DNA from 3 places in the Pseudoalteromonas sp. S4741 genome. Region 2 is predicted to be linked to each of the others. Evidence: predicted binding sites of a transcription regulator. Region 2 holds the regulator's gene; each other region holds the start of a gene.
What was found. The regulator FliA, encoded in region 2, starts transcription of late flagellar genes. The targets are predictions, from matches to a motif close to CTAAAGNTNNNNNNNNNNNNGCCGATA.

Region 1 (7,789 bases), on a different contig from region 2:
TATTTAGGTTTTTATATGGTGATGAAGATAATAATTACAAGTCATCTGTTTAAATCATTTAAATACAATTGAAGGTAGTGAGGGAAATATGAAATTAGCGTATGTAAGTGCATTGTGTTTATTAGTCAGCCCATTATTGAATGCGCAAGCACTTAAGTTGAATCTTGATACCAGCATGCCGGCAATAGAAAAACTTTACTTAGACCTACATCAATCACCTGAATTGTCATATAAGGAAAAGCAAACAGGTAAAAAAATCGCTGAACGACTTCAGAAATTAGGGTTTGACGTAACCGATAATGTAGGTGGTTATGGTGTAGTCGGAATTTACAAAAATGGTCAAGGCCCTACCGTCATGATCAGAACTGATACTGATGGCCTGCCTATAACAGAGCAAACAGGCAAAACTTACGCATCAACTATTACCACAATTAATGATCAAGGTAGTGAAGTTGGCGTTATGCATGGCTGTGGTCATGATATTCATATGAGCTCTTTTATTGGCACTGCAGAGCAATTAATTATGCATAAAAATCAGTGGCAAGGTACTTTAATGATGGTTGCTCAACCCGCTGAAGAAGTAGGCGGTGGTGCAAAAGCAATGCTCAAGGAAGGATTATTTAGCAAATACGCTAAACCTGATCATATTATTGCTTTGCATGTAAGCGCTAATGTTGCTGCGGGTAAGGTGGCAATGAAAAATGAATACACCATGGCCAGTGTTGATTCTGTCGATATTAGTATAAAAGGAAAAGGTGGCCACGGTGCTTACCCGCATACAACTATTGACCCTGTGATCATCGCAGCTCGAACAATACTTGCACTACAAACAATTACTAGTCGAGAGCTTTCTCCACTTGAACCTTCAGTGATAACGGTGGGTTCCATTCATGGTGGCTCTAAACACAATGTTATTTCTGATGAAGTTAAGTTGCAACTTACGCTACGCAGCTACAATCCAGATATACGTAACGCACAAATAGCGGCAATTAAACGTATTACTGCAGGTATAGCACAAAGTGCAGGCCTTGAGGAATCTCTCTACCCTGTAGTGAAAGTTCATGAAGATGAATCAATTCCATCAACTTACAATAACCCAGTACAAACTAATCTTGTTCGAAACGCTATAAAAAGTGCGATAGGTGATGCAAACGTGCTCGAAACAGAAGCGGTAATGGCCGGTGAAGACTTTGGATTATACGGGCGCACCGACGAAAATATTCCTATCACCTTATTTTGGCTAGGTGGCGTTAACCAACAACAGTACGCCAAGGCAATAAAAAATAACGAAACACTGCCCTCGTTACATTCAAGTAAATTTGCGCCTGATTATAAAGTAGCACTGCCTACAGGAATAAAGGCAATGAGTAACGCCGCTGTGGCACTATTCAATCAGTAACCTTCAACGCTATATGTAAGCCCTGCGATTAATTTACCGTAGGGCTTTTTCTATAACTCGACTTTTTATACGGCGCTTTTTTTGTACGTTTGGCAAAGCGCTTTTTAGGTGACGTTTTAGGTAACAGTGCAAATGCCTGACTATTGCAGTTCGCCGCTTGGCTTACAAAATTAGTTAAATCGGCTAATAAAGGTTGTATAAACTGCTGATAACTCATTGCTTGCTGTGCAATATCACCTAAACTCGACTCCCATTTTGCAGTTAAGTCGGGGCTTGATAATCCCTCTGGTAATACACTAATTAATGCCAGACCTGTTTCAGTTGCTTTAATTGCTTTTCCCTCACGTTTTAAAAAGCGACGTTTAAATAACAGCTCAATAATGCCTGCACGCGTTGCTTCTGTACCGAGGCCATCTGTTTCTTTTAATATTTTTTTGATTTGCAGGTCTTTTACATAACGGCTAATTCCCGTCATAGCAGCAAGTAAGGTTGCATCGGTAAAATGAGCCGGAGGAGATGTATGCTTTTGCACCACTTCACCTTTAGTACAAGTAAGTGCCATGCCTTTTTCTAAATAAGGTAATGTAGCTTCTTCTTTAAGTTCCGACTTACCCATGAGCAATTTAAAACCTAAGCTTACATCTTGCTTTGCACTTGCTTTAAATAAACCACCGGCTATGGTTACCTCTACTTTGCTTTCGTTATATATGTAGTCGGGATAAAACTGAATTAAATAGTGTCGACTTATTAACTGATAAATTTTTGCTTCATCATTGGCTAAACTCACACTTTTTAACTGTTTAGCTGTCGGCACAATGGCGTGATGAGCGGCCACTTTTGCATCATTAAAACATTTACTACGTTGTTTTGCATTTGCCTCATTTACCAGCTCTACTGACTGCCCACCATTTACGGCTATCGCTTTTAAAATAGCAGGTGCATCTTGGTGATGCTCTCTCGGTAAGTAACGGTTATCTGAGCGTGGGTAGGTAATTAATTTATGACGTTCATATAAAACTTGGCAAATATCGAGTACTTTTTGTGCTGGCATCCCAAAAGCTTTAGCAGCATCTATTTGTAAAGCAGATAAGTTATAAGGAAGAGGCGCGGTTTGTTTTTTTTGCTTTTGCTCAAGCGCTGTTACATTTGCGGGCTGATTAGCAATGCGTGAAGTCACATTTTCGGCTAAGGCTTTATTAAGTACTCTGCCCTCTTCATCTTGATATGGTTCGCACGCTTTACTCGGTATCCACTTAGCAGTAAATGATTGCTGCTCAGGTGTAACAAGATGAGCAAGTACTTCATAAAATGGTTTGGATACAAAATTTGCGATTTCATTATCACGATTTACAACTAAACCTAAAATAGGTGTTTGTACTCGCCCAACCGACAACACATTACCAAAGCCCGCTTTTTGCCCAGCTAGCGTATAAGCTCGCGTTAAATTCATACCAAACAACCAATCAGCACGAGACCGTGCTAAAGCAGATACACTTAAAGGGATAAAATCACGGTTAGCACGCATACTATTTATTGACTTTTTAACTGCCGTTAAGTTTAAGTCACTGATCAATAAACGCTGAATATTTTGTTTTTTTGCTTGGCTGATTTTTGCTTGTTCTATAACTTCATCAACTAATAACTGGCCTTCACGGTCAGGATCGCCAGCATGTACAAGTGTTGTTGCTTTTTTGATTAGCTTTTTTAAAATAGTGAGTTGTTTACGAGTTTTAGGCTTTGCTTTAAGTTGCCAATGCTCAGGCACAATAGGTAAATGTTCAAACTGCCACTTTTTAAAACGCTCATCATAATCATCGGGTTCTGCTTGCTCAAGCAAATGACCTATGCACCAAGATACGCAATCACCATTTGCCACTTCAATATAGCCATCATGCTTTTTATGCGGTTTAGGAAGTGCGTCTGCAATAGCGCGACCCAAAGAGGGTTTTTCAGCAATATAAAGTTTCATAACATAGCTCTAACACTGTTCATATAAACAGTAGTCTAGCACATCATTTTAAACGAGGGGTATTTTTGTCGTTATAAGCTTAAAGCTTTATTTCGCTTATTAACAAAAATATATAAAAGCGGTAGATAACATATAACAACAGTAGCGATATTTATTAAGGGCATAAATGTTTGATACATAACAGTACTATACGATAAATCCCAAAGATGGCGATCTACTAAACGAAACAATTGCAGAATAGGGGCAGCAATAACCACAAGTTGGCCAAGTACACATTGCCACAAATGCACTTTATCTTTAAGACCCCAATAAGCAATAAGGGCCATCCAAGTAATATCTGTTAATGCCCATACAAGGTAACGGTATATATAAATACCATCATCAAACGCCATTAAACTTGAGTAGGTCACAGTGCCAAATAAGAAAAAAGCGGCGGTAATAACAACGAACCTAAGAGCTAAATAATCTTTGAGGATAAAGAATATAAAAATAGCCGGACTCAAAATAAGAACCCAGCTTTTACTTAATATACTTACAAAATACAAAAACCATTCAGGCAAACTAAATAACCTTACTTAACTTTTGTATCTTCATCAGTTCCATCGCCGTTACCAGGCATACTACAATACTTAGTCAACATATTCGCCCCATTACATTTGTTAATAATGTTGCACTCTACGCTAAAAAAGGTACATAGCCAAATCATTCTATCTTACATCAATTGGCGCTGACTCTTTTGCCTTACCTTGTAAAATAGATATTTCTACACGGCGATTGCGTCTGCGATCTTCGCGGGAATCATTAGGTACTAAAGGTCGTGTTTCTGCACGCCCTACCACCATCATTCTGGTTTTATCAAAACCTGGAACTTTTTGTAATTCACTCGCTACCGCAACTGCGCGTTTAGAGGATAAATCCCAGTTATTAATGTAAAGCTCGTTGGATACCTGAAAATCATCCGTATGACCAGACACCGTAATTTCACCGGGTACATCTTTAAGTAATCGGCCAATATCTTGAATGATAGGTTTAAATTGTGGTTGTAAAAATGCACTCCCCGATGGAAACGAGCCATTTTCTCTAATACGAATTATGATTTGCTGCCCTAAAGATTCAAGCTCAATAGCCCCATCAATAATTTGTTTTTCAAGCTGTTGCGCAATTTTTTTAACTAAGTCATTTATTTGCTCTTGATCAGCAGCAGACACTGCCGTAGCTGCAGCAACTTCCTCTGAGGTACTGCTTGATTCACCACCTCGCTTTTCACCACGTTGCTCTTGACGTCCACCTGCGGAGCTTTCATCTCCCGCCTGAAACTCAAGCATTTGTTGAGTCATTTCAACCGTTTGTTGCTGAATGGTTTCTATAGGAGTTGGCTCAGGTTTACCCGGCGTAAACTCCATAGCAATAACAGATGTCCCTTTTGGAATGTCTTTTACCTCTATTTTATTTTGTACACCAAAAGCAAACTTCATTGAGCCCGCAATTTGTTTAAATTTAAGTACATCCATTTCAGAAAATGCGAGTAAAAGTACAAAAAAGCACATTAATAGCGACATTAAATCGGCAAATGTCCCCATCCATGCAGGTAACCCTGGAGGAGGGCATTTGCACTCTTCATCTGACATAATTATTCCTCAGTATTGACTGCGCGTTTTGATTCAGCTAGATAATTTTTCAAAATCCCTTCAATTACTTTAGGATTTTGGCCATCTTGGATGCCTAATACCGCATCTAAAATTAAGCGCTGATTCATGGCCTCTTCGTCTTTACGCAGTTCAAGTTTTACCTGAATAGGAATGGCGACAACATTCGCCAAAAATGCCCCATACAACGTTGTTAACAAGGCTACCGCCATTGCAGGTCCGATTGCTTTTGGATCATCCATGTTCGAGAGCATAGCCACTAAGCCTATCAACGTACCGATCATCCCCATTGCGGGAGCAATATCACCTAGCGACTTAAATAAGCTTGCGCCCATTTCATGACGAGTCGTCGTCAGGGAAATATCTTTTTGTAATGTTGCACGCACTACATCCGCATCATGCCCATCCACGAGCATATCAACGCCTTTGCGCATGAATGGATTTGGAATTTCGGCTTCTTCTAAGGCTAAAAACCCGCCTTTTCGGGCAGAATCTGCTAGCTCAACCGCCTTTTCAATTAACGCTTCAGGGGGTTCAATTTTAAACATAAACGCTTTTGCACATACTTTACCAATGCCAAGAAATTGCGACATGGTAAAATTAGATAAAACGATAAAAAGGGAACCACCAAATACGATAACCACAGAAGGGGTATTGTAAAACATAGCGACTTCACCGCTACTACTCATAAACATGGACATGACAATTAAGCCAATTGCGCCAAGGATCCCAATAATGGTTGCTAAATCCACATTCCCTCCAAAGGTTTTATATTTTTTCTTCGCAAGCGTTGTTATTAATTGTTTATCGGCAAGATACTGAAATACTTAAGTGATTTTTATGATAAACGGTAAAATTACGATTAGTCCTATTTTAGATCAACATAGGTAATCAACCTAATTAATCAAAATTAATAATTTTAAAAAATAACGTTGAAACGCAATAAAACCCAATCAACAGCATTTATCTATCAAAAAACAATATCATTCTTTGACCTAGTTTAGCATTCCCCCTAAAATTGGCGTCTAAATTTATTATGTAAGTTGAAAATAAAGATGGCGACTAAAAAACCTGAAAATTTAAGTTTCGAACAAGCACTAGAAGAGCTAACAACAATTGTCAGTGAAATGGAACAAGGTGATTTATCGCTTGAACAGTCTTTAAAGCAATTTGAGCGAGGTATTGCACTTGCGAGCGCATCTTCAGGCAAACTTCAACAAGCTGAGCAAAAGGTGTCGATATTAATGGGTAATGACGAAAAAGCACCGCTTACTCAGTTTGATAACGATTTGGAATAATTGTGAGCATAAAAGAACAAATAAAGCTCGCTCAAGATGATGTAGTCAATACACTCAACCTTTATTTCGAACAACCACTTGAAAGCGACAACACCATAAAAGAAGCCACACATTACAGTCTAATGAATGGCGGGAAGAGATTACGCCCTTTTTTGGTTTATACCACAGGCAAAATGCTCAGTGCTGAAAAACGTGATTTAGATGTGCTGGCAGCAGCCATTGAATGCATTCATAGTTATTCATTAGTGCATGACGATTTACCTGCGATGGATGATGACGACTTACGCCGTGGTCGCCCTACTTGCCATATTGTATACGGTGAAGCACAAGCGATTTTAGCTGGAGATGCACTGCAAACTTTAGCATTTGAACTTATTGCCAAGCATAAATTTAAATGCTCGACTGAAGCACAATTAAAAATGATCGCAGCATTAGCGCATGCTTCGGGGTTACAAGGTATGGTTGCCGGACAAGGCCGTGATATTGCAGCAACCGATAAGGTTATTACTGTTGATGAGTTAGAACGTATTCATAAACTTAAAACCGGTGCGCTAATAAATTGTGCGATTACTCTTGGTGCACTGTGTGCTCCTAATACGAGCCAACAAACTTTAGATAACTTATCAACTTTTGGATACGCTATAGGGCTTGCATTTCAGGTTCATGACGATATTTTAGATGTTGAGGGCGATACGCTTACTTTAGGCAAGCCACAAGGGTCAGATATTGCAGCGAATAAAGCGACATACCCCGCTTTATTAGGTATGCTAGGCGCTAAGCAAAAAGCACAAAATTTAATACAACAAGCCCATGAGGCATTAGCTAACATTGACGCAGACACAACAGATTTAGCGGCATTGGCAAACTATTTAATTGAACGTGACCATTAAACATGGCTAAACCGTATTAAATCTTAGAACAAAATTATTACTGAATATTAAGTCGCCTTTTAAACCTCGTTTGTTTTGAGGAGGGTTAATATTAGCGAAGGATATATAAAAAACCATGACACTTGATAGCAGCAAGTATCCATTACTTGATTTGGTGAACGAACCAGCCCACTTGCGAGAGTTAGCACAAGATAAGCTTCCTGCATTTAGCCATGAATTGCGTGACTATTTAGTCAATTCGGTATCGCAAAGTAGCGGTCATTTAGCGTCTGGTTTAGGAACCGTAGAACTTACCGTTGCATTACATTATGTATACAACACACCCGATGACCGTTTGGTCTGGGATGTGGGCCATCAAGCTTATCCGCATAAAATACTGACTGGCCGCCGTGACCAAATGCATACCATTCGCCAAAAAGACGGATTGCACCCTTTCCCTTTTAGAGATGAAAGTGAATACGATACCTTTAGTGTTGGCCATTCAAGTACCTCAATTTCTGCGGCGCTGGGTATGTCCATTGCTGCGCAAAAAGAAGGCAAAGGGCGTAAAACAGTCGCGGTAATCGGCGATGGCGCAATTACTGCGG
Region 2 (7,789 bases):
TATTGTATTAGCCAAAGGTGTGGATGAGCTCGCCATGCAAATTCGTAAAATTGCATTGGGTAATGAAGTGCCTATTGTTGAGTCTCCAACTTTAACCCGAGCGCTTTATCATACTGCAGAAGTGGGTGAGCAAATCCCCGATCAGCTTTTTACTGCGGTTGCTCAAGTGCTTGCTTATGTGTTTCAGCTTAAACGGTTTAAAAAAGGCCGTGGAAAACGCCCTGTTGCCCTTAATAAAAAGCTGCCTATCCCCGATGAATTTAAGTATTAACTGCTAACCAACTAACTTGGAATAGTTATTGCAGCTTCAGCGTAGTGTCAATTTTTTGAAATTGTAGAGTTATGGAATTTAAAGCGGTATTACAACAACTTAATAAAGATAAAAAAGAATATGCGAAGGGCGTTGGTACACCGCTTTTGGTGTTGGCTGCGCTGGGCATGGTTATTTTACCACTGCCTCCATTCCTGCTTGATATATTATTTTCGTTTAATATCGCGCTTGCGTTAGTTGTATTACTGGTCACCGTATACACCATGAAGCCGCTTGAGTTTGGTATGTTCCCAGCGGTGCTGTTAATCGCAACCATAATGCGCTTAGCACTCAATGTGGCCAGTACCCGGGTGGTACTGCTTGAGGGCCATAACGGTGGGGATGCCGCAGGTAAAGTCATTGAAGCATTTGGTTCAGTGGTAATCGGTGGTAACTACGCCGTGGGCTTGGTGGTGTTTTTAATTCTGATCATCATTAACTTTGTGGTAATCACCAAAGGTGCTGGTCGTATTTCTGAAGTGTCAGCACGCTTTACCCTTGATGCCATGCCGGGTAAGCAAATGGCGATTGATGCAGATATGAATGCTGGCTTTATTAGTGCAGAGCAAGCCAGAGAGCGTCGTGAGGAAGTAACCCGTGAAGCCGACTTTTATGGTTCTATGGATGGTGCCAGTAAATTTGTAAAAGGCGATGCTATCGCGGGTATCGTCATTTTAGTGATCAATATTGTGGGTGGTTTATTTGTTGGCATGATCCAGCATGACTTGAGCTTTTCACGTGCTATGGAAGTGTACACACTATTAACCATTGGTGATGGCTTAGTCGCGCAATTACCTTCATTACTACTTTCAATTGGTACTGCGATTGTTGTAACGCGTCAAAATGAATCGCACAATATGGGCGATCAGTTTAAGCAGCAATTAGGTAACGAAAAGTCGTTATTTATTGCCTCAGGTATCCTTATTACTATGGGCTTAGTCCCAGGTATGCCACACCTTGCATTTTTAAGCTTAGGGGCGCTTTTAGGTTACCTTGCATACTATACTCAGCAAAATAAACTGAAATTAGCCGCTGCAGAAGCAGAAGAAGCCGAAAATGCCGCCTCAGGTACCGGAATTGCGGCTAAACAAGAGCAAAAAGAACTGGGTTGGGATGATGTTCAACAAGTTGATGTTATTGGTCTAGAAGTCGGTTACCGACTCATTCCTCTCGTTGACCAATCACAAGGTGGCGAGCTGTTAAACCGTATTAAAGGAGTGCGTAAAAAACTATCTCAAGAGCTGGGCTTTTTAGTGCCGCCGGTGCATATACGCGATAATCTAGAACTCGACCCAAATGCATACCGCATAACCATGATGGGTGTATCAAGTGGTGAGGGGGAACTTAAACATGGTGATGAATTAGCGATTAACCCAGGCCAAGTATTTGGCCCGCTAAAAGGAATTGAAACTAAAGATCCTGCGTTTGGTTTAGATGCAGTTTGGATAAAACCTGATCAAAAAGATGAAGCACAGTCTTTAGGTTACACGGTGGTTGATTCGGCGACCGTGGTGGCAACCCATATTAGTCAGTTACTCACCAATAGCGCCGCATTATTACTCGGACATGAAGAAGTACAAAACTTATTAGATATGTTAGGTAAGAGTCACCCTCGCTTAGTTGAAGGACTTGTACCTGAAGTATTACCGCTGACCACCATCGTGAAAGTACTACAAAATTTATTAAATGAAGGGGTAGCAATACGAGATATGCGCTCAATTGTTCAAACCCTTGTTGAGTATGGCCCTCGGAGCCAAGACCCAGATGTATTAACGGCTGCAGTGAGAATATCGTTGCGTAGATTAATCGTTCAAGATGCTGTTGGTATGTCTTCTGAAATCCCTGTCATAACCTTGGCGCCTGAGTTGGAACAGATGTTGCATCAGTCACTTCAAAATGCAGGTGATGAAGGTGCCGGAATAGAACCAGGGCTTGCTGATAGACTTCAAACATCATTGAATGAAGCGCATCAAAATCAAGAAATGGCCGGTGAACCTTCAATATTGCTAACGTCAGGAATGTTACGCACTGTGTTATCTCGATTTGTTAAATACACCATTCCAGGATTGCGGGTGATGTCTTATCAAGAGATACCAGATGAAAGACAGATCAAGATTGTCAGCTCTGTAGGCCAACAATAAGATTTTAAAGGGGTTTGAATTATGAAAATTAAACGTTTTTTTGCTAAAGACATGCGCACTGCACTAAAAGAAGTCAAAGAAGAGTTGGGTGTTGATGCGGTTATTATGTCAAATAAAAAACTAGCTAATGGCGTTGAAATTGTTGCTGCAGTTGATTACGACAAAGCAGCGACAAAACCGCCAGAGCAGCCTCAAAGTCAACCTGCTGCAAGCGCTTCATTTGCACATACTGAGCAAAGTTCACATAATTTTGTTAAACCAGAACCGCAACGCGCTCAACCTAAGCCACAAGCAAAGGTTGCAGATAGCTTACAAGCCTTATTAGAGCGTCAGTCTCCACGTCCTCGTTCAGCGGAGCTTGCTTCAATGTTTTCACACTCTGGTATTGACACATCTGGCCACTATCAAGAACAAGAGCTTGTGCAATCACGACCTAAAAATATGTTTGAACGTGAACAAAGCGCGCCAGTGCGTCCTCGCACTCAAGCCGATAGCTTAGGTTTTGACGACTTAGACAGTGGCTTTGACGATTTAGATTCACCTAGCGCACCGGGTCAGCAAACAATGCATAAAGAATCCAGTGACATCAGCACAATGCGTGAAGAAATGAACGCAATTCGTCAACTATTAGAGCACCAAGTATCAGGTTTAATGCAGCAAGATATGGCACGTCGCGATCCGACCCGTGCATGTATGATTGACCGCTTAGTCGGTATGGGGATAGAGAAAAATGTTGCTGAGCAAATGGCATGTTTTGTACCAGACGACGTGTCTCGCCAACAAGGCTGGAAAGCTTTATTGAACATAGTTGAAGATCAAATGCAAACCACGAACAACGAAATACTTCGCCAAGGCGGTGTTTTTGCGTTAGTCGGGCCTACTGGCGTGGGTAAAACCACCACAGTTGCAAAACTGGCAGCATTGGGTGCACAAAAATACGGTGCCGATAAAGTAGCGCTTATTACTACCGATACCTACCGTATTGGTGCTTATGAGCAGCTAGCAACGTATGGTCGTATTATAGGTTGTGGCGTTAAACAAGTTAAAGATGCAAATGAATTAGCAGAAGTTTTATATCATTTACGAAATAAACGTCTAGTTTTAATTGATACAGCGGGAATGAGTCAACGTGATTTACGCTTAACCGAGCAGTTAAACACCTTGATGCGTAATCAGCGTGTTGATATACGTAGTTATTTAGTATTAAGTGCGACAGCGCAAATTAATGTATTGCAAGAAACAGTAAGGCACTTTAAAAAAGTACAGCTAAGTGGATGTATTTTTACTAAACTTGATGAGTCATTGAGTTTAGGTGAGATTATTAGTATTGCGATTCAAAATCGTCTCCCAATAGGGTATCTTACTAACGGTCAGCGAGTACCAGAAGATATTAGAGTGGCAAATGCCGAAAAACTAGTAAAAAAAGCTGAGCAATTGTATTTAAAAAGAATAAAAGCACAACAATCACGACACCAATCAGTGGCGTCGAGCACAGTAGAGATGTATGATTAACACAGTTTTAGATCAAGCAAGCGGCCTTCGCAAAATGAGCAAGAATAATAATAACGGCGTAAAAGTTATCGCTGTCACCGGCGGCAAAGGTGGAGTGGGTAAAACGAACGTATCCCTTAATACAGCAATCGCGTTAGGCCAACAAGGCAAACGTGTGCTTGTACTAGATGCTGATTTAGGATTAGCGAATTGTGATGTGATGCTTGGACTGCGCGTTGAGCGTAATTTATCTCATGTTTTATCGGGCGAATGTGAACTTGATGATATTTTAGTCGAAGGTCCCGCAGGCATAAAAATAGTGCCTGCAACATCGGGTTCGCAAAGTATGGTTGAGTTATCACCCTCAGAGCACGCTGGACTTATTCGTGCATTTAGTGAACTTAACACCGACTTTGATATTTTAATTGTTGATACCGCTGCGGGTATTTCCGATATGGTGCTGAGTTTTTCTCGCGCAGCGCAAGATGTGCTTGTGGTGGTATGTGATGAGCCTACATCAATTACCGATGCCTATGCTTTAATTAAAGTACTTAGCCGTGAGCACGGCGTTTATAAATTTAAAATTGTTGCCAATATGGTGCGCAGTTTACGCGAAGGGCAGGAATTGTTTGCAAAACTTTCAAAGGTTACCGACCGATTTTTAGATATATCAATGGAGTTGGTTGCAACGGTTCCATATGATGAAAATATGCGCAAATCAACGCGCCGCCAAAAAGTAATTGTTGAGATTTTTCCTGGGTCGCCTGCTGCAATTGCTTTTAAAACACTGGCTACAAAAATTGCTAAGTGGCCAACACCTAGCCAAGCCTCGGGTCATTTAGAGTTTTTCATTGAGAAACTAGTTAGTAACTAACAATGACAATACCGGTGAATAGAGTTATGGGATATCAGTCAGCACAGAATTTAAATATGATTGTTGAAAAGCATGCCTCATTAGTCAAAAAAGTGGCGTGCCATTTAATTGCTCGTTTACCGGCCAGTGTGCAGCTAGATGATTTAATTCAATCGGGTATGATTGGTTTAATTGAAGCTTCAAAAAACTTTGATGCAAGCAAAGGTGCAAGTTTTGAAACCTTCGCCGGTATTCGTATTCGTGGTGCGATGATAGACGAAATGCGCCGAGGCGATTGGGTTCCACGTTCAGTTCACAGAAAAAGCCGTTTGGTTGCAGAGACTATTGTTGCGCTTGAGAACAGTTTAAACCGTGAACCTAAAGATAGTGAAGTTGCTGAAAAACTTGAAATTTCGCTAAATGAGTATCATCATATTTTAAACGATGTAAATGTAAGCAAAGTGTTAGGCATTGAAGACCTTGGTATAGATGACGATGTGATTACACCCCATGGCCAAGATTTAGCACTAGACAAACCGTTTAATAATGTTAAAAATGAACGGTTTAATGAGTCTTTACTCAGTGCAATAAAGTCGTTACCGGAGAAAGATGCAATGGTGCTTTCTTTGTACTATAACGATGAGATGAATTTAAAAGAAATTGGGCATATACTCGATGTAAGTGAATCGCGTGTAAGTCAGATACATGGTCAGGCGATGATTAAGCTTAAAGCAAAAATCAATGACTGGATAAACTAGAAGTAAGTAAATAAAGGTTCAGGCCTCACTGGAGGATGTTTTGGATAAAAACATTAAAATTCTTGTTGTTGATGATTTCTCAACAATGAGACGTATTATTAAAAATCTGTTGCGCGATTTAGGTTTTACCAATGTTCAAGAAGCAGATGACGGGTCAACTGCTTTGCCTATGTTGCAAAATCAAGCGTTTGATTTTGTTGTAACAGATTGGAATATGCCAGGCATGCAAGGTATTGATCTTTTAAGGGCAATTCGAGCGGATGAAAAATTAAAGCATATTCCTGTTTTAATGGTTACAGCAGAAGCTAAAAAAGAACAAATAATTGCTGCGGCCCAAGCAGGTGTTAATGGTTATATTGTTAAACCATTTACTGCAAGTACATTGAAAACTAAATTAGAAAAAGTGTTCGAACGCTTAGGTTAATGAGAGGGAGAGGCTTATGTCAGCACCTGCTGCGCCTCAGATTACTTTAGAACAAGCTCGCCAGTTAGTTGTTTTTTTAGAAAATGGTGAGCAAGATAAAGCGAATCAGTTAATTTTAGAAACAGCTTCACAAGAGCAATCACATTTATTTGCTGAGGTGGGAAAGTTGACTCGTCAACTGCACGAAGCTTTAAAAAGTTTCGAGTTAGACACGCGTTTAACAGACATTACCACTGATGCCATCCCTGACGCAAAAAAACGCCTTAACTATGTCATGGAAATGACAGAAAACGCAGCCAATAAGACAATGGATGCGGTTGAAGCAAGCTTACCATTAGCACAAGAAATCGCTGACGAAATAGCTGATATCAAGCCAACGTGGGATCGTTTAATGAACCGCGAAATAGAGCTTGGTGAGTTTAAATCACTTTGCCATAGTATTGATAAGTTTATGAGCAGTTCTCATCACAAAACCGATGAGTTACAAATGCTGATGACTAATGTGCTGATGGCTCAAGACTATCAAGATTTAACCGGTCAGGTTATTCGCCGTGTTATTGAACTTGTCCGTGAAGTTGAAGAAAGTTTAATTCACCTTTTAACTGCATTTGCAGCGCAAGGTGGTGAGGCTGAACCAACTGAACAACCAGAAAAAATAGAAGATCCCATTGTTGCACAAACACTAGCAGGTCCCGAAGGGCCTATTATTGATAAAGAATCGCGTAATGATGTTGTATCTGATCAAGATGAAGTTGATGATCTATTATCAAGTTTGGGCTTCTAATAGGGGAGTACTGCATGAGCTTTGAAGTCGATGAAGATATTTTACAAGACTTTTTAGTAGAGGCCGGAGAAATCCTTGAGCTTTTATCTGAACAGTTAGTAGAACTGGAAAACAACCCAGATGATACTGAGCTACTAAACGCAATATTTCGCGGTTTCCACACTGTAAAGGGTGGCGCTGGCTTTTTGGCTATGACAGAGCTTGTTGATGCATGTCATGGTGCTGAAAATGTGTTTGATTTACTGCGCCAAGGTGTAAGAACAGTTAACTCTGAATTAATGGATGTGATTTTACAAGCACTGGACACCATTAATGAAATGTTTGCCACGATTAAAAATCGTGACCAGCCAGAGCCTGCGGATCCAGAATTACTTGCTGTACTTCACAAACTTGGGCAGCCACCGACAGCAGAAGAGCTTGCCGGCGATTCTGTGGTTGAAGATATAGCTCCTGTGGAAACTCCATCGGTAGAGCCTGAACCAGTTGCAGAGCAACCGAGCAACGATGCTATAGAAGACCCGTTTGCTTTTGATGAATTATTTAGCGGCCCAGATAGCAGCAGTACTGAGTCTCAGGTTGATGAAATAACCGAAGACGAATTCGAAAGCCTACTTGATGAACTTCATGGAAAAGGGCAAGCCCCACAAGAAAAACAATCATCATCAAGTGACAATGATGTCAGTGGTGATATAACTGACGATGAATTCGAAAGCCTACTTGATGAACTTCATGGTGTAGGCAGCTTTGGCGAAGTGAGCCAAGCAACCTCAAGTACACCACAACAAACACCATCAGCTCCTGTGGCTCCACCAAGTAACGAGCAAAGCTCGGGCGATAATGAAATAAGTGACGACGAGTTTGAAGCGTTACTTGATGAGCTTCATGGTAAAGGTGCACCTAAATCGATAGAAACACCGGCTCCTGTAAGTAAACCAGAACCTGTAGTCGAGAATAAACCTGCGCCTGCTGCGACACCAAAGCCACAGCCTAAACCAGAGCCAGCTAAGCCGGCTTCTGCGGCACAAGCA
Region 3 (7,789 bases), on a different contig from region 2:
TAAACTAAACGATAGTGAGTTTCAACAACGTACTTTGAAAGTACGTGAAGCAAAACAAAAACAAGAAGATGATTCTAACTCTTATCGTTCAGAGTCGGATCAAACAGTGTAACTTGCTTGACCGCTAATTTATCACTACATACATCAGCCGTTGCATAATAGTGCAGCGGCTTTTTTATGCCTGCTTGATTATTACTTAATTTGAGTAAATAACTAACTCGCTTAGCAATGGCCGCACCAGAGTCTAATAACTGTACTTGCGTATTAAAGTAATCACTAATTGGTTTAGCTAAAATAGGAAAGTGAGTACAGCCTAATACCAGTACATCGATATCTTTATTAATATTTAATCGGTCTAACTCAGTGTGCAACTTATCGAGATCTAAGTGCTGGGTAAAAAAGAGAGTCTCTGCCAAAGTAACCAGTTCAACACTACTATATAAACTTGTGGTTATCGATGAGGCATGTTCTTTTATAAGTGCATCAGTATACGGGCTTGATACCGTTGCGGGAGTTGCCAATAAACCTATATGTTTTGATTGCGTTAATTGCGCTGCGGGTTTAATTGCAGGTACTACCCCAACAATAGGAATGTCTGTTATTTGACGTACCGCACTTAACGCTGATGTTGAGGCGGTATTGCAGGCTATAACAATTAAGTCGACATTTAGTGACTCATCTTTAATAAATTGAATCAATCCACATAGTCGATTAATGATGGTTTGTTGCGACTGTGCGCCATATGGCAATAATGCATTATCCATAAAATAGCTGTATTGAGCATGAGGAATGCTTTGCTGAATATGCTCAAGCACGGTGGTTCCACCTATACCTGAATCAAATACCATGATGTGCGCTGACAAACTACCATTCCTACTCTTTACTAAGAACGGCAGTTTGCCATGTGGCTTTTGTAAAAGAAAGTAGTTTTACTCAGTGCCTAGCTTTGCAGTAGCGGCGCTTAATTTATCTAAGTTTTCAAACATGGTGTTAGTGTAATCAACCAGTTTATCTATTTCTTGTTGATCTTGATTTAGCCATTGAATGATACCTGATAGCTGGCTTTCTAATCCTAGGGTGTGCGCTTTAGAGTAAGCCGATTTTAGATCATCATTAAAAGGGGCAACACTTTCGGCAATGGCTTTTTCTGATGTTGGCTTAATTTGTTCATACTCTTTAATGGCAGCAACGGTTTTGCTTTGACGTAAGTCCATTGAGAATGCCACCAGCTGTTCATTCCCTAAACTGAGTTCTTGGGCTTGTTCAAATGCTTTGTCTAAATCGCCACTGAAAAAGGTTTTACTGACATCTTGTAACTCTGCCATTAAATCATTTATGGCTTGCTGCTCGTCTTCATTAAGCTCACCATTTACTGACATCGAGAAAGAGAGCTCACGGGATTCAGAAAATTGCGTACTAAATGATTGTGAATCATCTGTTTGTTGATAGCGACTAGATGATTGCGATTGATAAGCATCTGCAAAGCTAATACTCACCTCATCACCTTCTGCTGTGGTGAATGTGTAATCAGCACTATTGCTTAAACTTACATATTGCGCCTGACTTACAGTTACGCTTGCAGGTTGTGGGTTAAATAAGTTCTGCTCAAATTTATCGAGGCCCTTAAAGATACCCTCTTTAGATTTATCAATACCCTCTTCAAGTTCTTGATTAAATACGCCCATGCCTTTTAGTTCATCCACAGCCTCATCAACACCCGTTTGCACTCCTTTACGTGCCTGATTTAGCATATCTTGCAGTTTGTCGTTATCGGCACCATTGGCTTTGGCTTTTTTTACCGAGCTTGTAACAAAGTCTAAAACATTTTTTACGACTTCATTAAAATCAAACAGTGGTTTGTCTTTTTTCGTTTCAGCAACCGGCAAACCTAATTCTTTTGCCATTTTGTCACCTAATATGGCAGCAGCCAGTTCTTTTCCTCGTTGCTGATAACTAGTTGGTGGCGAGTCTATTTTAGGCTGTGGCATTGCTTGTTTAGTATTGTATTTATTGGCATTGCTGTTTGGAACAAAACTAAAGTTACCTATTTTCATGAGAGGACTCCTATTTAGACTTACTCTTATATCGACCAAGAAAGCCTATACTGTAGTAAAATGCTCAAAAAAAGCTCACTATATTTGATCAAAACTAGACAAATACGCTTCGCCCCCTACAATAGCGCCGATAAACAGATCTCAACGATAAGGTTATACCGTTAATGGCAGTTATAAATATAGATACCACGCAGTACGATACACAATTAAATGAAAAAGAGCAGCGTATTACAGAGCAGTTTCAACGTTTCGGTGTAAAACAGTTAGAAGTATTTAGCTCTGAGCCCATTAACTACCGCCAACGTGCAGAATTTAGAGTATGGCACGATGGTGACGATCTGTTTCATATTATGTTTGATCAACAAACAAAAGATAAAATACGTGTTGATACCTTTGACCCTGCAGCTCCTTTAGTAGGTGAAGTTATGCAGGTGATGATTGAAAATTTAAAAGGCTGCGAAGTACTGCGTCGTAAATTATTTCAAATAGATTATTTATCAACCCTCAGTGGTGAAATTTTAGTGAGCTTGCTATATCACAAGCCACTTGATGAACACTGGTTAACTGAGATCAATGCCTTAAAAGAAAAACTAAGTAGCCAGTACAAAATTGACTTTATTGGCCGTGCACGTAAGCAAAAAGAAAAATTGGGCGATGACTTTATTACTGAGCGCTTAATGGTGAATGGCCAAGAGCTAATCTATCAGCAGGTAGAAAATAGCTTTACTCAGCCTAATGCGAAGGTAAATATTAAGATGTTGGAGTGGGCACAAGAGTTATGTAAACCACTAAACAATGATTTACTAGAGCTGTATTGTGGTAACGGAAACTTTTCAATTGCACTTGCGGGCTCATTTAATAAAGTGCTGGCAACAGAAATATCAAAATCGTCTGTGCATTCAGCGCAATATAATATTGCTCAAAACAAAGTAACTAACTTAGATATTATTCGCATGTCGAGCGAAGAGTTTACTCAGGCAATGAAAGGCGAGCGTACTTTCTCTCGCCTAGATGGCATTGACCTTAGTAGTTACAACTGCCAAACCATCTTAGTCGACCCGCCTCGAGCAGGCATGGACACGCTTACGTGTGACTTAGTGGCTAACTATGAGAATATTATTTATATATCATGTAACCCAGACACATTAGAGCGCGACCTTGATCACTTAACGCAAACCCATGAGGTTAAGCGCTTTGCAATATTTGATCAGTTCCCTTATACACACCACATTGAATCTGGTGTGTTTTTACAACGTAAATAAAAAAAGCATTAAACAGCGCACGTTGTAAAAATAAAAAAGCTCCTTTCGGAGCTTTTTTATTTCACTAAACTACTTATTTATTTGCTAAGTAGTTAATAAGTGCGCTTACATCTTCTGGCGATGAAATACCTGACTCGCCACCTAAGTTAAGCTTATATTTACCATTAACAATAAATGTTGGAACGCCACGCAGTGCCCCTTTTCCTTTAAAGTAATCTTGGTCACGTTTCATTTTAGAGCTAAGTGTACGTACCGAGAAGCTTTCAAATAATTTATCAAACTTGTCGCCATCTACGCCTTGCGCTAAGAATACGTCTTTTACATCTGCCAACTCATTAAATCGTGCACGCTTTGCATGGATATGATCAAACATCGCTGAAATAATTTTATCTTTTTGAGGTAGTACTTCAGCTGTAGCTAATGCTTGGCTGATCATGGTTTGATGTTCTGGGTCACGTACACCCACAAAATCTACATGGCTTTTCTTAAACTTTACGTTTTTATCTAGCTTAGGTTTGATTTCGGCCAGCAGTGGTTCCATGTTATTACATGCAGGACAGTAAAAAGAGAAAAACTCTTTTACTTCTGGTTTTCTGGTTGCACGATCAGAGACGACATCGTAATGCACGCCCTCTTCGTAAGTGGCAGCAAAACTGGTTGCAGCTAAAGGGAGTAATACAGCAAGTAACCCTGCTTTAACTAATTTGATCATTATTATGGTGCTCCAAAAATTATAGTTTTAGTAAAAAGCTAATTAACTCATCAAGTTCTTGTTGGCTCTTGATTGTATTAATATTGATTTTATATTTGTCATTTACGATAAATGTAGGTACGCCAGTTAATGCGCCAAGCTCAGAATATTTATTCTGCTTATCTTGCATGGCACGTTCAGCTGCTATGATAGGCAAACTAGCAATATCATTATCAAATGTGCTGTTATCAATTGCGTTAAGCTCTAATAACTTCTTAACGTCTTTAATTTCTGTTAATGGTGCACGCTGAATATGGATGCTTTTAAAAATTTGCGCTGTTACTGCTTCGGCTTGACCATGCTTTTTTGCGATTAAGTAAGCAAAGCTTAAATTACTTTGCGCTTGTGGTGAAACGCCCCCTAAAAAGTTAACATGATTTTTTACAAACTCAGCCCCTTCAGGTAAGTTTTCTGCAATCCCTTTTGCTACCGGCTCAAACTTAAAACAGTGCGGGCAATAGAAAGAGAAGAATTCGGTTACGTTTGGCGTTTTACTTTTTTCAACATCAATTACAGTGTATTGATTACCCGCTTCAAAGTTAGCAGCTAATGCTGCAAAAGGTAAACATAGGATCAGTAAACTTAGTTTTAATTTTTTAAGCATGAATATCTCGTTATACTTCTTTTAAAATAAAAATATTATGGCAATAATTTTAACGGGGCTTCTTGCAAAGCTGCAAACTGCTCTTTAAGTGCTAAAATTTGTTGCTCCCAGTATTTGTCATCTGCAAACCATGAAAAGTTCCGTACAAAAGCAGGATCACTCCAACGTTTTGCAACCCAACCCATGTAATGAATCATACGCATGGCGCGAAGCGGTTCGATCAGCTTCAGTTGTGAGTGATCAAAATCACAAAACTCTTCATACGCATTCACTAAAGTGTCTAACTGTAACAGCTGTGTTTGTCGATCGCCACTGAGCATCATCCATAAATCTTGAATTGCAGGTCCTTGGCGGCTATCGTCTAAATCAACAAACATCAGCGCATCCCCAGCCCATAAAATATTACCAGCATGGCAGTCTCCGTGTAAGCGAATACTATCTACATTTTTATATTGCAGCTGCGCTTGGGCAATGACTAAATCTAAAATAGTGTAAAAGGAAGTCTCTAATCCCATAGGGACTAACTTACTTTTTTGTAAATGAACTTTAGCTGTATCTAAATATTCATCACAAGTAATGGTCGGTCTTTGGGTAAAGGGTTTCGTTTTGGCTACTTGATGCATACGACCGATTAAACGCCCGAGCACATCGAGTTGATCTAAATTGTCCACCTCAAATAAACGCCCGCCTACACTTGGGAACAAAGTAAATAAATACCCTTGATGTTCAAACAAGCTTTGCCCATTGTGTTTTATTGGCGCCACCACCGGTACTCCAGCGGCGGCTAGCTCAAAAGCAAAGTCATGCTCTTCTTGAATTTGCGCTTTGCTCCAGCGCTCAGGGCGATAAAACTTAACGACGTAACGCTTTGCACCCTCGGCCACAAATTGATACACCCGATTCTCGTAGCTATTTAGCGCTAACAACCCTGACTCAGCATAAATATCCACGCTTTCTATGGCATCCAAAATAAGATCTGGGGTTAAGTCAATAAAGCTAAATTTACTCATATACTTCTTATATAAAAAGAAAAGCGGGAATATCCCGCTTTTTTGTTAATAACAGTGCTCGTTTGCCTTTAATAAAGCGACTTATCGTGCCTTAAAAAAGTTGCTTGGCTGCGATATTTTATTATCGGGCTCGTTTATTGGCGACAACACAAAGTTAAACTCGGTCATTGGCGCTTTTAAATCATAAGGATCCATTACCAGTGATAGCGGTACATTATGCGATTCACCAGCGTTTACTGTAAAGGTAGTATCACCTAAGTATTTATAATTATCTAACCCGGTTACATCAATAGAGAATGTTTGCTCGTATTGTGCTTTGTTAATTACTTTTAAGGTGTAGGTGTTTTCAACTAAACCATTAAAATCGACACGATACAACTGATTGCGGTCGCGAATAATATCAAAGTCCATGGTTTTACGCATGGCGATATTAGCAACCAGCGCACCGGTAAGTAAGATTAAAATAACACTGTAACCAATCAGCTTTGGGCGCAGCGGATGGGTTTTATTCTCCGGTGTTTCTAAATTACGCTCGGTGGTGTAAGAGATAAGGCCCCGAGGGTAATTCATTTTATCCATTACGCCGTCACAGGCATCAATACAAGCACCACAATTTATACACTCATATTGCAGACCATTACGAATATCGATCCCGGTTGGGCAAACCTGCACACACAAGTTACAGTCAATACAGTCACCTAAACCCAACTCTTTTGGGTCTTGTTTACGCGAACGTGGCCCGCGGTTTTCACCACGCGCTTCATCGTAGCTTACAGTAAAGGTGTCTTTATCAAACATTGCTGACTGAAAACGTGAGTATGGGCATATATGTAAACACATAATTTCGCGCATCCAACCCGCATTACCATAAGTACAAATAGTAAATACAATAATACTAACTAAGGCATAACCGCCCACATTAAAGGTAACAAATTCAGGCAGTAGTTCGCGAATAGGCGTGAAGTAACCAACAAACGTTAACGCAGTATATAAAGAAAATAGTACCCAACTAGTGTGTTTAGCTGTTTTACGCCAGAACTTGTCAAAATCCATCGGCCGTTGATCTAACTTTTTACGTTGGTTAGCGCTGCCCTCAAACTTTTCTTCAAACCAAATAAAAATGAAGGTCCATACTGTTTGCGGACATGTATAGCCACACCACACTCGACCATAAAAAGTGGTAACCAGAAATAAGGCAAACGCTGCTAGCATAAATATAAATGCAAGAATGGTGAAATCTTGTGGCCACAGGGTTAAGCCAAAAATATTAAATTTTTGCTCCATTAGCTCAAATAAAACAGCTTGTTGACCGTTAAAGTTGATCCAGGGCAATAACATAAACGCCAGCATGCCTAAAAAGCCAATACGTTGTCTTAGTAATTGATGGAGCCCTGAAACAGCACGCACATAAATACGGTTGCGTGGGTTAAATCTATCTTCTTGTCGGCTCAGATCGGGTTTTTGGATCTTAACCTCTGTTGGTATGTTTTTTACTTTAATTTGCTTATCCATTGAAGTTCCTCAACGCCGCTAGGAAATAAAAATTCAGCAATCTTTTTGTACTTTTCGCCTAAGTGTAGCAACTTACATGCTAAACATAATACGCTTTAGGTCGCACTTGTATACTTTCAGATATTTCAGAAATATCTAATTACTCCCCTTATTATACGCATATTGGCTAAAATTACTGACTAGATTGCTAATAATTTATTCAACTTGTGACTTGCTTTTAAGGTGTATTTTATTACACTTGCCGGCTACTAACGTGTTGTTTGGATCAAGGTTTGTGTATTTATGAAGAAATTTTTTATACTAGTGGTTGTGATCCTAGCATTTTTTACCATTGATCACCCCTTGGTAAAAGAGCCTCGTGAGCGCTTACTCGGTGATGGTATAGGCTTGTTAAGCAGCACAACTAAAGTTGATCGTTTTCCTGTCGCAACCATGACAAGAAACAAAATCAATAAACAGTTAGCACTTTCAAGATCCGAAGAAGACTATATTAATAAAACGTTTACCAATGATGAGTCAGTAAAGTTGTTTGAACTACGCTATTGTCGTCAAGGCGATCTAAACCTTTACTTTTATTCAGAACGTTTAACAACGGT

Region 1: the regulator FliA is predicted to act here: its motif matches at 5,820-5,846, upstream of pomA (flagellar motor protein PomA).
Region 3: the regulator FliA is predicted to act here: its motif matches at 2,084-2,110, upstream of CWC30_RS00305 (DUF5610 domain-containing protein).

What each region holds. Positions count from the first base shown of each region.
Region 1 is NZ_PNCN01000004.1:53,320-61,108, reverse strand. It holds gene CWC30_RS00685 (M20 metallopeptidase family protein) at 89-1,399, shown strand; gene CWC30_RS00680 (DNA topoisomerase III) at 1,428-3,368, opposite strand; gene CWC30_RS00675 (hypothetical protein) at 3,440-3,928, opposite strand; gene CWC30_RS00670 (flagellar motor protein MotB) at 4,076-4,996, opposite strand; gene pomA (flagellar motor protein PomA) at 4,999-5,766, opposite strand; gene xseB (exodeoxyribonuclease VII small subunit) at 6,070-6,312, shown strand; gene ispA ((2E,6E)-farnesyl diphosphate synthase) at 6,315-7,202, shown strand; gene dxs (1-deoxy-D-xylulose-5-phosphate synthase) at 7,318-7,789, shown strand, end outside.
Region 2 is NZ_PNCN01000035.1:25,693-33,481, reverse strand. It holds gene flhB (flagellar biosynthesis protein FlhB) at 1-271, shown strand, start outside; gene flhA (flagellar biosynthesis protein FlhA) at 343-2,451, shown strand; gene flhF (flagellar biosynthesis GTPase FlhF) at 2,473-3,963, shown strand; gene CWC30_RS06770 (MinD/ParA family ATP-binding protein) at 3,956-4,816, shown strand; gene CWC30_RS06765 (RNA polymerase sigma factor FliA) at 4,843-5,553, shown strand; gene cheY (chemotaxis response regulator CheY) at 5,594-5,977, shown strand; gene CWC30_RS06755 (protein phosphatase CheZ) at 5,994-6,761, shown strand; gene CWC30_RS06750 (chemotaxis protein CheA) at 6,776-7,789, shown strand, end outside.
Region 3 is NZ_PNCN01000002.1:16,315-24,103, reverse strand. It holds gene CWC30_RS00315 (RNA recognition motif domain-containing protein) at 1-112, shown strand, start outside; gene murI (glutamate racemase) at 75-863, opposite strand; gene CWC30_RS00305 (DUF5610 domain-containing protein) at 930-2,054, opposite strand; gene trmA (tRNA (uridine(54)-C5)-methyltransferase TrmA) at 2,219-3,316, shown strand; gene CWC30_RS00295 (thiol:disulfide interchange protein DsbA/DsbL) at 3,390-4,028, opposite strand; gene CWC30_RS00290 (thiol:disulfide interchange protein DsbA/DsbL) at 4,048-4,671, opposite strand; gene CWC30_RS00285 (serine/threonine protein kinase) at 4,707-5,681, opposite strand; gene ccoG (cytochrome c oxidase accessory protein CcoG) at 5,763-7,193, opposite strand; gene CWC30_RS00275 (hypothetical protein) at 7,476-7,789, shown strand, end outside.